2 regions of the Cupriavidus sp. 2TAF22 genome follow, and region 1 is predicted to be linked to the other one. Evidence: predicted binding sites of a transcription regulator. Region 1 holds the regulator's gene; the other holds the start of a gene.

What was found. Region 1 encodes NrdR, which represses ribonucleotide reductase genes. Its sites were predicted from a motif close to CACNANATNTNGTG; they were not measured.
Region 2: the regulator NrdR is predicted to act here: its motif matches at 2,278-2,291, upstream of AB4Z48_RS21910 (ribonucleoside-diphosphate reductase subunit alpha).

What each region holds. Positions count from the first base shown of each region.
Region 1 covers NZ_JBFRFX010000004.1:179,920-183,335, forward strand. The annotation lists gene glyA (serine hydroxymethyltransferase) at 92-1,339, shown strand; gene nrdR (transcriptional regulator NrdR) at 1,499-1,963, shown strand; gene AB4Z48_RS07255 (pilus assembly protein) at 2,008-3,416, opposite strand, start outside.
Region 2 covers NZ_JBFRFX010000018.1:79,645-83,060, forward strand. The annotation lists gene AB4Z48_RS21910 (ribonucleoside-diphosphate reductase subunit alpha) at 1-2,054, opposite strand, end outside; gene ampD (1,6-anhydro-N-acetylmuramyl-L-alanine amidase AmpD) at 2,568-3,227, opposite strand; gene AB4Z48_RS21920 (sigma-54-dependent transcriptional regulator) at 3,220-3,416, opposite strand, start outside.

The DNA.
Region 1 (3,416 bases):
TGACGTGTCCGGCGCCGGTCGCCTGTGCCTTCCCCGCGCGCCCTACCCCGAAGCCATTCGGATCCCCATTTCTTAAGACGAGTTTTTCGCCATGTTCGAACGCAGCCGCTATACGATCGACCAGATCGACCCCGAGATTTTTGCCGCCATCCAGAAGGAAGACCAGCGCCAGGAAGAGCACATCGAGCTGATCGCCTCGGAAAACTACACCTCGCCGGCCGTGATGGCCGCGCAGGGCTCGCAACTGACCAACAAGTACGCCGAAGGTTATCCCGGCAAGCGCTACTACGGTGGCTGCGAGTACGTCGACGTGGTCGAACAGCTCGCCATCGACCGCGTCAAGCAACTGTTCGGCGCCGAAGCCGCCAACGTGCAGCCCAACTCCGGCTCCCAGGCCAACCAGGGCGTGTTCTTCGCCGCCCTCAAGCCTGGCGACACCATCATGGGCATGAGCCTGGCCGAAGGCGGCCACCTGACCCACGGCATGGCGCTCAACATGAGCGGCAAGTGGTTCAACGTGGTCAGCTACGGCCTGGACGCCAACGAAGACATCGACTACGACGCGCTGGAAAAGCTGGCCCATGAAAAGCAGCCCAAGCTGATCATCGCCGGCGCCTCGGCCTTCGCCCTGCGCATCGACTTCGAGCGCATCGCCCGCGTGGCCAAGTCGGTCGGCGCGCTGTTCATGGTCGACATGGCCCACTACGCCGGCCTGATCGCCGCCGGCGAGTACCCCAACCCGGTGCCGCACGCCGACTTCGTCACCACCACCACCCACAAGAGCCTGCGCGGCCCGCGCGGCGGTGTGATCCTGATGAAGGCCGAGCACGAGAAGGCCATCAACTCGGCCATCTTCCCCGGCATCCAGGGCGGCCCGCTGATGCACGTCATCGCCGGCAAGGCCGTGGCCTTCAAGGAGGCGCTCTCGCCTGAGTTCAAGACCTACCAGCAACAAGTGGTCAAGAACGCCCGCGTGATGGCCGAGACCCTGATCGAGCGCGGCCTGCGCATCGTCTCGGGCCGCACCGAAAGCCACGTGATGCTGGTCGACCTGCGCGCCAAGAAGATCACCGGCAAGGAAGCCGAACGCGTGCTGGGCGAAGCGCACATCACCGCCAACAAGAACGCCATCCCCAACGACCCGGAAAAGCCCTTCGTCACCTCGGGCATCCGCCTGGGCTCGCCGGCCATGACCACCCGCGGCTTCAAGGAAGAAGAAGCCCGCCTGGTGGCCAACCTGGTGGCCGACGTGCTGGACAACCCGCACGACGCAGCCAACATCGCCAGCGTGCGCGAGCAAGTGTCGGCCCTGACCAAGCGTTTCCCGGTCTACGGCTGATGCCCTGCGCCGCCCGCCTGAGCGCGGGCGGCCGGCAGCCCCGTGCCGCTGTGCGGCGCGGGCCTTGCCAACCCGGCCCGGCGCATCACAGAATGACAAGATAACGGGGCGCTGCCCCGCGCAGCCGGCGCCCAGGCTCAAACTACAAGGTGGTCAGGCATGAAATGCCCCTTTTGCGCCCATTCCAATACGCAGGTCCTGGACACGCGCATGTCGGAAGAAGGCGATACCGTTCGCCGCCGCCGCCGCTGCGAATCCTGCGACCGCCGCTTCACCACCTATGAGCGGATCGAACTGTCCTTCCCCGCCATCGTCAAGAAAAACGGCTCCCGCGCGGACTATGCCCGCGACAAGCTGAAGGACTCCATGCGCCTGGCGTTGCGCAAGCGCCCCGTCTCGGCCGAAGCCATCGACGCGTCGCTGGCCCGTATCGAAGAACGACTGCTTGCGCTTGGCGAAAAGGAAATCCCCAGCAGCCAGGTCGGCGAGCAGGTCATGCGCGAACTGCGCCGGCTCGACAAGATTGCGTATATCCGCTTTGCTTCGGTGTATCGGAGCTTCGAGGACGTGGCGGAATTCTCGGACGTGCTGGCCGAGGTGAGCGGGAACAATAGCAAGCGCTGAACACGCGCGGAACAGAGGGGGCTCCCCCCTGCCCCATACGCCATTTATTTCTGGATATAGACCTCCTTCCATGCCACTCGCTTGGATGTCCCCAGAAGATTGATGGGAAGCCGCGATGTGGACGAAGTTGCATTCGACTGCTGGGTAAGCGCATCGAGGTTGCCATTGGTCAGCGCGACCAGGGAGGGTCTCGACGACAGCGCAGTATTGGACAGCGCAATGCCTGTCCACGGAGACTGGCCAGTCAAGGTGAAATTCGTGCTGGGCAGTTCGCCGCCGGTGGTCAAGTCAACGGCGTACAGGTAACTAGACGAGCCACACGTCGCCGCCGAAGGGATGTCGGTCGTAAAGACCAGGATTCCCGCGACTGCTGTCGGATTGGTCACCACACGTTCGCCCGACCCTGGCAGGTCGAAATACCAACCCGGGTTCTTGGTGTAGTCGATTGCGGGGGTGTTACTGATATGCCGAACCGACCCCGATAGTGTCACGGCTCTTTTCACGAGAGCGGTCCGTACGTTGGAGATCAGCGGTGCCGCGGTCATCTTGTCGACCAGCGCATACATCGACTGCACATTGCTGACGCCCAGGTCTGATTGACCGAGCAACAGCCCCGTACCCACGAACACCATGCGCTGCCCGTTATAGACAGTAAGCTCCGGCGCCGAGCTGATCGGCTGTACCTTGCCGGTGCTATCAGCAAGGCTGGCCAGCTTGCTGACGTTCCATGCTGTAGCGGTGGTGCCAGACAGATCGAAACGCCACACATTCCCCAGCAGGTCACCGCCATAGACGTAGTCGATCGTCGCATCGGTGGCGCCGTTCGCCGCAAACGCTGAGATATAGGCCAGCCCGGAAGGCGTAGTGGTATCGCCAACCCCCGTCGAAATCGACTTGAGCACATTGCCGGTCGCAGGATCCAGCACAAACAGCCGGCCCTTGCCATCGCCCTGCGTTCCGCCATTGCGAACCACATTGTTGTTGTAGCCCGACGGCACCAGTACCACCCACCCCATTGCTTTGGTCTTGGCGAGAACAGGCTTGCCGAAGGTCAAGCCAAGGTTGGCTGCGTCCGTACTGCTGGTGGAAGAATTCGGAAACTCCCACTTCACCTTGCTGGCTACGTCCGCATCGCTCTGCGCCGTAGAGCTGGTCACGTCAAGCGCGTAGTAGCCACTCCCACCCGCCCCCAAGCCGCCGACAAGCAATGTTTGCCAGGTCTTGGTACCTGCCATGTAGACATCGCCAACCGCCGGCGTTGCATCCACATAGTATTGGTGCGTGTAGGGCGTCACTGTGTACGCATTCATCTTCCCGCTCGAGGTCAGGAGCGCGCCCGGCACGTAAGCCCAGAGTTCTGCCCCCGAGGACGCATCGAATGCATGCAGCATGCCGTCGTTTGCCCCTTGGTAGATCGCCGACTTGCGTGATGCCAACTGGCTCTGGAAGCTAG
Region 2 (3,416 bases), on a different contig from region 1:
TCGCTGGCGTACGGCAGGCGCAGCAGGTGCAGGCAGTCCTGGAAGCCCATGATGCCCATGCCGACCGGGCGGTGGCGCAGGTTGGAGTTCTTCGCCTTGTCGACCGCGTAGTAGTTGATGTCGATCACGTTGTCGAGCATGCGCATGGCGGTGCGGATGGTCTTCTCGAGCTTGGCGTGGTCGAGCACCTGGGTGCCGTCGGCCAGTTGCTTCAGGTGGGCGACCAGGTTCACCGAACCCAGGTTGCATACCGCGATCTCGCTCTCGTTGGTGTTGAGCGTGATTTCCGTGCACAGGTTGGAGCTGTGCACCACGCCCACGTGCTGCTGCGGGCTGCGGATGTTGCACGGATCCTTGAAGGTGATCCAGGGATGGCCGGTCTCGAACAGCATGCCCAGCATCTTGCGCCACAGCTGCATGGCGGGGATCTTCTTGAACAGCTTCAGCTCGCCCCGGGCGGCCTTGGCTTCATAGCCCAGGTAGGCTTCTTCGAAGGCGCGGCCGACCTTGTCGTGCAGGTCCGGGCAGGTGGCGGGCGAGAACAGCGTCCACTCGCCGGCTTCCATCACGCGCTTCATGAACAGGTCGGGAATCCAGTTCGCCGTGTTCATGTCGTGGGTGCGGCGGCGGTCGTCGCCGGTGTTCTTGCGCAGCTCGAGGAATTCCTCGATGTCCAGGTGCCACGTCTCCAGGTAGGCGCACACCGCGCCCTTGCGCTTGCCGCCCTGGTTGACCGCGACCGCGGTGTCGTTGACGACCTTCAGGAACGGGACCACGCCTTGCGACTTGCCGTTGGTGCCCTTGATGTGCGAGCCGAGCGCGCGCACATTGGTCCAGTCGTTGCCCAGGCCGCCGGCGAACTTGGACAGCAGCGCGTTTTCCTTGAGCGCTTCGTAGATGCCCTCGAGGTCGTCCGACACGGTGGTCAGGTAGCACGACGACAGCTGCGAGCGGCGGGTGCCAGAGTTGAACAGGGTCGGCGTGGACGACATGAAGTCGAACGACGACAGCAGCTGGTAGAACTCGATGGCGCGCGCTTCGCGGTCCTTCTCGCCCAGCGCCAGGCCCATCGCCACGCGCATGAAGAAAGCCTGCGGCATTTCGATGCGCGCTTCGTCGATGTGCAGGAAGTAGCGGTCGTACAGGGTCTGCAGGCCGAGGTAGTTGAACTGGAAGTCGCGCTGGGCGTCCAGCGCGGCGCCCAGGCGGGCCAGGTCATAGGTGGCCAGCTTCTCGTCCAGCAGCTCGGCTTCGATGCCGCGCGCGATGAACTTGGGGAAGTAGTCGGCGTAGCGCGACACCATTTCGGTCTGGGTCACTTCGGCGCCCAGGATTTCCTTGCGGATGGTGTGCAGCAGGATACGCGCGGTGACCTGGCTGTAGGCCGGGTCCTTCTCGATCAGGGTACGCGCGGCCAGGATGGCCGAGTCGTAGACCTGGGTCATGGGCACGCCGTCGTACAGGTTCTTCAGCGTTTCCTTGAGGATCGGCTCGGCGCTGACGGCGTCGCCCAGGCCCGAGCAGGCATTGTCGATCAGGGCATGCAGCGAGCTCACGTCCAGCACGCGGGCCACGCCGCCGTCGGTCACGTTGAACGTGACGCCGCCTTCCTGCACGCGGGCAACCGCCTGGGCATTGGCCTGGGCGCGTTCCTGGGTGCGCTTCTCGCGGTACAGCACGTAGGAACGGGCCACCTCATGCTCGCCCGAGCGCATCAGCGCCAGTTCCACGTGATCCTGCACGTCTTCGATATGGAAGGTGCCGCCGCTGGGGCGGCTGCGCAGCAGCGCGCGCACCACATTCTGGGTGACTTGCTCGACCACTTCGCGCACACGCGCGGAAGCGGCGCCCTGCCCGCCGTTGACCGCCAGGAAGGCCTTGGTCACGGCCACCGAGATCTTGCTCGGCTCGAACGCCACCACGGCGCCGTTGCGTCGGATGATCTTGTAGTCCTGGTAGTCGCCAGCGCCGGCAGCAGCGGGGCTCGACTGCGGGTTCGCTGCCACACCGGCGGCGGTGGCGCCGGTGGAAAATTCGTTCTGGGCTGTCTGCATGAGGAACTCCTGTTCTGACCCGTGTTTTATGAGTGACAAAGAGCCCCGAGCAAAACGCGCAAGACAGAAAAGATTCGCCGGGCCGTGAACGGCCGGGGGCGGGCTGCATTGCTGGATTCTGCTGGGACTCTTGTGACGCGCCAGTCCTTAGGCGGGGCCGCAGTGAAACGCTGTAAAGCGCTGCGGCGGTAACTGCACACCTAGGCTGGCTCCCCGAAAGCACCACTAGATATAGTGGTCGATACGAAAAACTGGACTAAGTATAGTGAAACGAAGCGGCTTGACCAGTCTTGACAAGCGTCTTTTTGAGCCGAAGCCGGTGACGGCCACGGCATGCGGCACCGCGCCAAACCCGCCAGCCCAAGAGACGTAAGGAATCCCGCCTGACGGTGTGTTACCGCACAATGAAAAGAAATTTTTTTGATTGCCCGGACCGCTTCGATAGGGGCCGGACTTTATCAGGGTTTTCCCGAGATCGCTCGATCCCCCTAGACCGCGTGCCGGGCCCTTGCCTCAGGGCCCGTCTTTGCGGTAGGGCAACATGGCCCGAGCCAGGCCGGCGGCGGCCGCGAAGCCAATCCAGTCGAAATGCGGGCCCGGATCGGTCTTGCGGCCGGGCGCGATATCGCTGTGCCCGGCCAGCGCGCGCACCGGATAGGCGACGAGCAGCGCACGCACCAGCGCCGCGGTGGTGTGGTACTGGGCCAACGTGAACGGCTGGTCGTCGCTGCCTTCGATCTCGATGCCGATCGAAAAATCGTTGCAGCGGGTCCGGCCGAAGAACGCCGACTGACCGGCATGCCAGGCCCGGTCCCGGCACGACACGAACTGCACCAGTTCGCCTGTGCGCGTCACCAGGAAATGCGCCGAAACACGCACCTCATGGATAGTGGCGAAGAAGGGATGGCGCGACGGGTCGAGCCGGTTCTGGAAAAACGCTTCGATATCGCCGCTGCCGAATTGCCCGGGCGGCAGGCTGATGTTGTGGATGACCACCAGGTCCACCGGCATGCCGGCGGGACGGGCATCGAAATTGGGCGACGGCACGCGGCGCGCGGCCGGGACCCAGCCCGACGGGTCGGGGCTGAAGGCAGCAGCAGCAGCAGCAGCGTCAGTGGCGGCGCTGCCGGGCGTGGCCGCAGATGCCGGCCCGCCGATGTCGTGCTCAGGCATCGCGCACTCCGCTGGTGGCGTCCACGGCACTGCGCGCGGTCTCGCGCAGGCCTTCGCCGGCCACGCCATCCGCCATCTCGCCCGCGTCGGCACCATCGTCGCGTCCTTCGCGGATGCCGAGCTGCTGGATGCGGTAGCGCAGCTGGCGAAAGCTCAGGCCCAGCAGCGGCGCCGCTGCCGTGCGGTTGA